3 regions of the Geobacillus sp. E263 genome follow, and region 3 is predicted to be linked to each of the others. Evidence: riboswitches for the same ligand, from Rfam matches in the RefSeq annotation. Region 3 holds a riboswitch; each other region holds the start of a gene.
What was found. A riboswitch is a leader RNA that binds a small molecule or an ion and turns the genes downstream of it on or off. The one in region 3 is predicted to bind S-adenosylmethionine.

Region 1: linked by a shared signal. The riboswitch ahead of FNL97_RS13385 (methionine biosynthesis PLP-dependent protein) and the one ahead of FNL97_RS10245 (Na+/H+ antiporter NhaC family protein) in region 3 are both predicted to bind S-adenosylmethionine.
Region 2: linked by a shared signal. The riboswitch ahead of mtnW (2,3-diketo-5-methylthiopentyl-1-phosphate enolase) and the one ahead of FNL97_RS10245 (Na+/H+ antiporter NhaC family protein) in region 3 are both predicted to bind S-adenosylmethionine.

The regions. Positions count from the first base shown of each region.
Region 1 covers NZ_CP041632.1:2,616,827-2,620,107, forward strand. Annotated here, with positions in the region: gene metC (cystathionine beta-lyase) at 1-889, opposite strand, end outside; gene FNL97_RS13385 (methionine biosynthesis PLP-dependent protein) at 894-1,997, opposite strand; SAM riboswitch class I at 2,074-2,186, opposite strand; gene FNL97_RS13390 (GTNG_0744 family esterase) at 2,418-3,146, shown strand; gene FNL97_RS13395 (YjcG family protein) at 3,211-3,281, shown strand, end outside.
Region 2 covers NZ_CP041632.1:2,529,095-2,532,375, reverse strand. Annotated here, with positions in the region: gene FNL97_RS13015 (carbon-nitrogen family hydrolase) at 1-455, opposite strand, end outside; gene FNL97_RS13010 (pyridoxal phosphate-dependent aminotransferase) at 553-1,725, shown strand; SAM riboswitch class I at 1,828-1,936, shown strand; gene mtnW (2,3-diketo-5-methylthiopentyl-1-phosphate enolase) at 2,008-3,249, shown strand; gene mtnX (2-hydroxy-3-keto-5-methylthiopentenyl-1-phosphate phosphatase) at 3,246-3,281, shown strand, end outside.
Region 3 covers NZ_CP041632.1:1,980,430-1,983,710, reverse strand. Annotated here, with positions in the region: gene FNL97_RS10255 (DUF2705 family protein) at 1-669, shown strand, start outside; gene FNL97_RS10250 (TetR/AcrR family transcriptional regulator) at 669-1,346, shown strand; SAM riboswitch class I at 1,533-1,638, shown strand; gene FNL97_RS10245 (Na+/H+ antiporter NhaC family protein) at 1,748-3,073, shown strand.

The DNA.
Region 1 (3,281 bases), 640 kb from region 3:
AGCCTGATGCTTGGTAGCGCTGAATCGCATGGCCCGGATGATACGTAAGCCCTGGATAATACACTTCTTCCACTTTTGGATGGTTTGCTAAATAACGGGCGATGGCAAGCGCGGATTGCGACGATTGTTCGAGGCGGACGTGCAGCGTCTTTAATCCGCGCAACACAAGCCATGCGTCTTGGACGCCGAGCACCGCTCCGAAAGAGTTTTGCAATTTGTACAGCTGTTTGGCAAGTTCCTCGTCTTTGACAACAGCAAGCCCGGCAACAACGTCGCTATGCCCCGATAAAAATTTCGTCGCGCTATGAAGGACGACATCGACGCCAAGGTCAAGCGGACGTTGCAGCGCGGGAGTCATAAACGTATTATCTAAAAATGTTAAACAACCGTTTGCTTTTGCTAGCTTCACAATCCCGCGAATATCGGTCACTTTTAAAAGCGGATTCGATGGGGTTTCAACGTAAATGACTTTTGTATTCGGGCGAATATGGGAAGCTACTTCATGCAAATCCGTCATATCAACGAACGTATATTCAATGCCAAAGCGGCTCAATACCTCGGTAATCATGCGGTATGTACCGCCGTAAACGTCTTCCGTCACAAGCACATGATCGCCTTTGGACAAGAGGAGAAAAGCGGTGGAAATCGCCGCCATTCCGGATGAGAAGGCGAAACCGCGCACCCCTCCTTCTAACGCCGCAATCGTCTCTTCCAACGCTTCGCGCGTCGGATTGCCTGAGCGGCTATAATCATATTTGCCGAATGTGTCAAAATCAAATTGATGGAACGTGGAAGCGTGCTGAATCGGCACACTGACCGCTCCCGTTTGAGGATCCATTTTCCATTTATTATGGAGCAGTTTCGTTTGAAAAGATACGTGTTGTTCCATCTCCCTACACCTCTTTCATACTTTTTAACGCTTGCGATAAGTCAGAAATTAAATCTTCGACATGCTCGATGCCGACAGAGAAACGAAGCAGCCGGTTACAGACACCGTTGGCGATTCGGATTTCTTCTGGAATATCGGCATGGGTTTGCGTTGCTGGATACGTAATAAAACTTTCAACTCCACCTAAACTTTCGGCGAATGTAATTAATCGTAAACTTTGCAAAAAGCGGTTGACCCATTTTTCTTCGCGCAAACGAAACGATAACATGCCGCCTCTTCCCGGGTATAATACATCAGTAATATCTTCATGCGCCGCTAAAAATTCACTGATTCGCTTCGCGTTTTCTTCGTGCTGTCGCATCCGAAGCGCCAGCGTCTTCATGCCGCGAATAAGCAGCCATGAATCAAACGGTGAAAGCACAGCGCCAATTGCGTTCTGATATTCCGCAAGCCGCTTGCAAAGTTCCTCCCCCTTCGCAACGACGAGACCTGCCAACACATCGTTATGGCCGCCTAAATATTTTGTCGCACTATGGATGACGATATCGGCTCCTTGCTCGATCGGGCGCTGAATAACTGGCGTGTAAAACGTATTGTCAACAATGAGAATCAGCCCATGTTTTTTCGCCAGTTTTGCCACTTCCGCAATATCTGTCTCCTGCATTAACGGGTTCGTCGGTGTTTCTAAAAAAATCGCTTTTGTTTTTTCAGTGATGTAGTTCTCTACTAATCGTATGTCGCGAAAATCTACATAATGAAAAGACAAGCCGTATTTTCGCCAGCCGCGTTCAAATAAGCGATATGTACCTCCATATAAATCGGAGGAAACGAGAAATTCATCCCCACTTTCAAATAACGCAAGTACCGTCTGAATGGCCGCCATGCCCGAGCTGAACGCGTAGCCTTGGTCTCCTCCTTCTAGCTTTGCGATCGCTTCCTCGACGATTTTCCGCGTCGGATTGCCGGTACGAATGTAGTCAAATCCGGTAGACTTCCCGATTCCTTCATGACGGTACGCGGTCGAAAAATAGACGGGCGGATTGACCGTTCCTGTGACCGTGTCACTGCGGTTTCCGATTTGCGCCAATAACGTTTCCATTTTCTCCATCTGTATCTCTCCCTCTTCTATAAAATAAAAAAAGTCTTCTAAGAAGAAGACTTTTCCATACGTCGATCAGTGCTTCTTCTTATCTGCCGAATTGAAAAAATTCAATTCGCTGGATTTAGCACCTGGCCAAAAATTGGCTGGTTGCTGAAGCTTCATAGGGCCAGTTCCCTCCACTTCTCTTGATAAGAATGCATCCTTCACTATTCATTTTTTCTGATTACTAAAAAATGTACCTCATTTATCGTAAGTTTGCAAGAAATTTTTTAAATTTTTCAAATTGACACGTTGTTTTTATACGTTGGAAAAACTCCCGGCGCTTTTTTATGTAAATATTCATCATAATCTGCTGTGTTTGTTAACATGTTTTTACAAAAATATGGTACAATAACAGGTGAATCTGTTTTTGTTGGAGGATCCATCATGGCATTACAAAAAGGGACAATGCATGATTACACTATTTATAGCGATGAGCTGGATGAGGAAATAACGCTGCTTGCCTATTTGCCAAGTTCGTTTTCCCCGCTTCATAAGTATTCTCTTCTTATCGCTCAGGATGGGAAAGATTATTTTATGTACGGGAAAATAAAAAGCGTTATTGAACAACTGATGGAAAACGGCGAGATTGACCGCACCATTGTCATCGGAATTCCATATCGCGATGTTAAGGACCGCTATGAGAAATATCATCCAAACGGAAAGAAAAACAGCCGTTATTTGCGTTTTTTAGCACATGAGCTCGTTCCGTTTTTAGATCAAACGTTTCCTACGTACCAAATCGGAAAAGGACGCGCGCTCATCGGCGATTCCCTTGGCGGCACTGTATCACTAATGGCAGGATTATTGTATCCGCATACATTTGGAAAAATTGCGATGCAGTCGCCATATATCGATGAAGGAATCATCGAACAAATTTTACAATTTACAGAACCATCATTATTGCAAATTTACCATTCGGTAGGTACAAACGAAACAGCAGTGAAAACGACGGACGGAAATGTGCGCGATTTTATCACTCCAAATCGAAAGGCGCGTGAAGCGTTTATTCAAAAAGGATTTTTGTATGAATACAACGAATTTGATGGCGGTCATGCATGGACATATTGGCAGCCTGACGTTCCGCGTGCAATCGCGCATATCCTTTCTTTGTAAACACTACTATGCTCTTCGGAATTTTGTTATAATTAAGTACTACTTATCATAAGGAGGGGTTTTTATGAAATATGGTATTGCTTTATTTCCTTCGAAGCGAATACAAGATTTTGCCAATTCCTATAGAAAGCGTTA
Region 2 (3,281 bases), 550 kb from region 3:
GGGAAGCGGATGTCATAACAAATGACGCCTGCACATCGAGTGTTTTCTAATGTGAACAATCCCATTTCTTCCCCTGGCTGTAAGTAAAGATGTTCATCCATCAGCTGGAACAAATGGAGTTTGCTATATTCGCCAACGATGATGCCGTTTCGGTCGGCGATGTACATCGTATTGGTGACGCCGCGATCTGTTTTTCTGGCAATTGATCCAGCGACAATATTGACATGATGCGACTTGGCAAGTTTTTGAATGAACGCTTTTGTACGCATACCGCCCTCATCGGCAATCTCATCGAGTCTGGTTAAGTCATAGCCAGTCGTCCATAGTTCAGGAAGGACGATAATATCTGGGTGATTTTTTGAAATTTTTTCTATCTCTCTTTCAACGCGCCGTTCGTTTTCATTAGGATTGCCAAAAGCGATATCTAGCTGAAGACATGCGATTTTTATCGTCATGAACATTCACCTCGAAAAAATTTTACTTTACATTTTGATTTTTACGATATATGATTTTGCACTAGAATTTCAAGAAATTTTTGAGAAGGTGTTCATGATGAAACAGTTTCCTCCATCCGAGTTATTGCAGAGCCTTCCAAAACAGTTTTTTGCTTCGCTTGTCGATAAAGTCGCAAAAAAAATGGCGGAGGGGCATGACATCATCAATTTAGGGCAAGGAAACCCCGACCAGCCGACGCCGCCGCATATCGTTGAGGCGATGCAAAAAGCGGTGGCGAACCCGAAATATCACAAATATTCGCCATTTCAAGGATATTCCTTTTTGAAACGCGCCGTTGCTGCGTTTTATGAACGCGAATACGGCGTTGCCATTGATCCGGAAAAAGAAGTGGCGATTTTGTTTGGCGGAAAGGCAGGGCTTGTAGAGATTCCGCAATGTTTAGCCAATCCAGGCGATATTGTGCTCGTGCCTGACCCGGGATATCCGGATTATTGGTCGGGGATTGCGCTGGCCCGTGCGAAAATGGTGATGATGCCATTGCGTGCGGAAAATCAGTTTTTGCCTGATTATGCTGAAATTCCTGAACATATCGCAGAAAAAGCAAAAATCATGTTTTTAAACTATCCGAATAACCCGACTGGGGCGATCGCTTCTAAGGAGTTCTTTGAAGAAACAGTGTCGTTTGCTGCAAAACACGGAATTTGCGTCGTTCATGATTTTGCTTACGGTGCGATTGGCTTTGACGGAAAAAAACCGGTCAGCTTTCTCCAAGCAGAGGGGGCAAAAGAAATTGGCGTTGAAATTTATACATTCTCCAAAACATATAATATGGCGGGCTGGCGCGTGGCGTTTGCCGTTGGAAATGAGAGTGTGATCGCGGCGATTAACTTGCTGCAAGACCATTTATATGTGAGTTTGTTTGGCGCCATTCAAGAAGCGGCGGCAACCGCATTGCTTTCTTCGCAGCGCTGCGTGGAAGAGCTTGTCGCACTGTATGAATCGCGGCGCAATACGCTTATTGACGCGTTGCGGCAAATTGGCTGGGATGTTGCCGCTCCAAAAGGTTCATTTTTTGCGTGGCTTCCGGTGCCGAACGGATGGACATCGGAGCGTTTTTCTGACTATTTGCTGGAAAAAGCGCATGTCGTTGTCGCGCCGGGAATTGGATTCGGCAAGCATGGCGAAGGCTATGTGCGCGTCGGATTATTAACAAGCGAATCCCGCCTGCAAGAAGCGGCGGAACGGATTGCGAAGCTTGGTCTTTTCTAAAATGGGTTAAAAAATGATTGACAGAGCGAAAAAATACTGTCATAATTCAAATTAAATTTGCGAGCGAGAATAGTTTGAAAAGTGAATACGATATTGCAAGCATTCTTATCAAGAGCAGGCGGAGGGACAAGCCCAATGAAGCCCGGCAACCGGCTTAACGATGGTTAAGCACGGTGCTAATTCTTGCAGCGGAAACGCTGAGAGATAAGAAGAGCGTGAATAAATAAAGCCTCTTCTTATGAAGAGGTTTTTTTGATGGATGAACAGAAAAGAGGGATGATCATGAGTCAAGTAATTGCCACATATCTTATTCACGATGAAAAAGATTTAGAGAAAAAGGCGGAAGGAATCGCGCTTGGGCTGACCGTTGGTTCGTGGACGGATTTGCCGCTTCTTGAGCAGGAACAATTGCGCAAGCATAAAGGAGTAGTTGTAAGCGTGCAAGAACTCGAGGAGAGCGAACGCGTCAACCGTTACTTTGGAAAACGATTGAAGCGTGGAATCGTTCGCATTGCGTACCCGAGCTTAAACTTTAGCGCGGATATTCCGGCGCTTTTAACGACGGTGTTTGGCAAATTGTCGCTGGATGGAGAAGTGAGATTGCTAGATTTAACGTTTTCCGACGAATGGAAAAGAAAGTTTCCTGGCCCGCGTTTTGGCATTGACGGAATCCGTAAAAAATTGGATGTATATGACCGTCCGCTTCTGATGAGCATTTTTAAAGGGGTTATCGGCCGCGATTTAGCTTACTTATCCGAGCAGCTGAAACAACAAGCGCTCGGCGGGGTCGATCTGGTGAAAGACGATGAAATTTTGTTTGAAAACGAATTAACGCCGTTTGAAAAGCGAATTACGGCTGGAAAAGCGGTGTTAAACGAAGTGTACGAAAAGACAGGAAAACGGACGTTATATGCGGTGAACTTGACTGGAAAAACGTTCGAATTGAAGGAGAAAGCAAAACGCGCAGTCGAATTAGGAGCTGATGTATTGTTATTTAACGTATTTGCGTACGGTTTGGATGTGCTCCAAGGGTTGCGAGAAGATGATGAGATCACCATTCCGATCATGGCTCATCCGGCATTCAGTGGGGCGCTTACTCCATCGGAGTTTTACGGAATAAAAGCATCCTTGCTGCTTGGCAAATTGCTTCGCCTTGTTGGGGCGGATTTTGTGCTTTTTCCATCGCCATACGGAAGCGTTGCCCTTGATAAAGAAGAGGCGCTTGGCATTGCCGAGGAGTTAACGAATGATAAGGAGCCGTTTAAACGGTCGTTCCCAGTTCCGTCAGCTGGCATTCATCCAGGGCTTGTGCCATTATTGTTCCGCGATTTTGGCATAGATAGCATCGTCAATGCAGGCGGCGGCATACACGGACATCCAGACGGAGCGACAGGCGGCGGCAGAGCATTTCGCGCTGCGATCGATGCGGCTCTTGCCGGAAAATCGCTTCATGAAGCAGCGCGCGAAAATGAGGCATTGCGAAAGGCGATTGACTTATGGGGCGCAGTAGAGGTGACATCATGACAAAACCAATCATCTTTTGTGATTTTGATGGG
Region 3 (3,281 bases):
AAACTGTTTGAGGCCTATCCGGAATCGATTAAAAAAGCGTTTGGAATGAATGAGCTAAATATGGGAGATTTAATGGGTTTTTACGGGATAGAAATTTATATGATGACTACCCTTTTAGGAAGCATATACTCGGCAATTCTTGCATCCAATATTCTGGCCAAAGAAGAAAATGAAAAAACGATTGAATTTTTGTTATCAAAGCCTGTCACAAGAAGCCGAATCGTAACGGAAAAACTTCTGGCCGTTTTGGTAAATATTTTGATTTTTAACGTAGTTTCAGCCGTAGCAAGCATCATTGGATTTCAATTTGCAAAAGACCCGGATGTCCCGACAGACACATTTAGTTTATTAATCGCCGCAACGATATTGCTTCATTTGACGTTCGGTGCAATTGCGTTTATGTTGTCGTCGATGATGAAAAAAACAAGAAACATCCTTTCGATCTCACTGGGGATTGTCCTAGCTGCCTACTTTATGAATGTGATGGCAGGGATATCGGAAGACTTAGAGTTCCTAAAATATATAAGCCCGTTTAAATATGTCGACGCCGCCTCCATTATTAATGATAACGAGATTGAGCCTTTGTATATCTTTATTATGGCTGCGGTTATTTTGATTAGTATCTTCGCTTCATATATGGTATATAAAAAGAAAGATATTGCAGTCTAATGAAATTAGAGGTGTTAAAATTGTATTCAGCATTTGAAAAGCAGCCTAAAGAGAAAAAAGACTTGATCATCAAAGTGGCCATCGAGGAATTTGTGAAGAATGGTTATGAAAAAGCCTCTACAGATGTTATTACGAGACGGGCGGGAATTTCCAAGGGAATCCTTTTTCATTATTTTAAGAGCAAGAAAAACTTATACCTTTATTTAGTGAATTATGTGAAGGACTTTCTGACGGAACTAGCAATGGAAGAAATGGAAAAAATCCAATCTGATGATTTCTTTGAAAGGATCAAAGAAATCGTCCTGTTGAAACAAAAACTAACGGTTCAGTATCTCCAAGAAACTCAGTTTATTACGGATGCCTTTACTAATCCTCCAGTGGCAGTAAAGAAGGAAATGGAAGAAATTATTAAGAAACATTACGAAGCTTATCAGGAAGATTTTTTGCTGAAGCATGTCTATATTAAAGATCTGATCCAAACGGAAAAACTTAGAGAGGATATTTCCGTGGATACCGCGATCCGCATGACGATGTTTATCGTTGAACAGCTGACGAATAAGTATCTGACTCTCTACAAAAATAAGCAATTTGATTTTATTCATAATCCCGAGTCTTTAATAAAGGAACTTAATGATTATCTTAAGATTGTGAAATATGGGATCTATAAACCAGAATAAACTATTGGCACCTTTCTCCCGCGGTGAAAAGCCGCGGGATTTTTGCATATTATTGATGTTACACAAGTATTATTTTATATTTGTTGAAAATTTTTAAAAATAAGACATTTTCAAGGTGTATTGCGTAACAGATGAATATGTTGTAATCTTTTATTTGTTTTATATAACGAAATACAACCGCTCATCTTCTTATCTAGAGAGGCGGAGGGACTGGCCCGAAGAAGTCTCGGCAGCGGACTCGTTTTCGAGTGCTGTGCCAAATCCAGCAAGCATTGTGCTTGAAAGATAAGAAGGGTTTCTTATATAGATACGTATAAGGCCTCTTCTTATGTTCAGATAAGAAGAGGCCTTTTCTCTAAGTGGAAAGCTCCTTCAAAAAAACATAAAATGAGGTGGAAAGAGTGGAGTTAAGAAAAGGCAATCTATTTGCGTTATTTCCGTTTGTGGTCTTTTTAGTGTTATTCATTGGTGCAGGCGTGGTTACAGGCGATTTTTATAAATTTCCAGTCATTGTAGCAATTTTGATTGCGGCAAGTATTTCGTTGATGATGAATCGGAAAGAGTCTTTAACGAAGAAAGTGGAAGTGTTCACAAAAGGGGCTGGAAATGCCGATGTCATGTTAATGGTCATCATTTTCTTATTAGCAGGAGCATTTTCGGAAGTAACTAAAAAAATGGGGGCTGTTGAATCAACGGTTAATTTAGCTCTTTCCGTTGTTCCGCAAAATTTATTAATAGCCGGTCTATTTGTCATTGGATGTTTTATCTCCATTTCGATGGGAACGTCCATGGGAACGATTGTAGCGTTAGCGCCGATTGGAGTCGGAATTAGTGAACAAACCGATATTTCTTTGGCATTATCTATGGCAGCTGTCATTGGCGGTGCTATGTTTGGAGATAACCTATCTTTTATCTCTGATACAACGATTGCGGCAGTTCGTACACAAAATACAAGAATGAAAGAAAAGTTTAAGGTGAACTTTTTCATTGTTTTACCAGCGGCAATCATCACCATCGTTCTATTCTGGGCCATTACTGCTGGAGAGCAAGCGGAAATTACGAATCAATCTTTTCATTGGATGAAAATTTTACCTTACCTTGGTGTATTAATAACAGCATTAATGGGCGTTAATGTACTAGTCGTGTTAGCAGGCGGTATTTTATTAGCAGGAATCATCGGTCTTCTTGATGGAAGCTACAGTGCAATGGGCCTCATTCAAGCCATCGGTGACGGGGTCGCCGGAATGCAGGAATTGTCATTGCTTGCGATCTTAATTTCCGGTATGGTGGAAGTCATTAAACATAACGGTGGAATCGATTATTTACTTCAATTAGTAACAAGAAATGTAAAGTCAAAAAAAGGGGCACAATTCGGCATCGCGGGATTAGTGAGTTTAACCAATCTTTCAACAGCAAACAATACGATCTCCATTTTAATTGCTGGTCCACTTGCAAAAAACATTGCTGATCAATATGACATTGATCCGCGTAAATCTGCCAGCATATTGGATATTTTCTCATGCTGTTTCCAGGGGCTCATCCCATATGGTGCGCAAATGCTTGTGGCAGCAGGTGTTGCTTCCATTTCACCATTAAGTATTTTGCAGTATTCGTTCTACCCATTCTTAATTGGAGTTTGTGGCATGATTGCGATTGTGTTTGACTTTCCAAAATTAAAAACACAAAAAGAAGTAAAGGCAGACTTACAAGCGAATAAAGCGGTATAATGAAAAGGTCTCTGATGTGGAGACCTTTCTTTATAGGGGGGTCTGACTTAGAATATGATTAACACAAACGGTCGTTTAGAAAGGTGATGAAGAATTGTTCATCCAAAAAGACAACCAAGCAATATCAATGAATGATCTTGTGTGTTAGTATCTAGATGTAAAGTGGGAGAAGAGCTCCTATAAACTATTGCAATCTGGTTTTATTCAT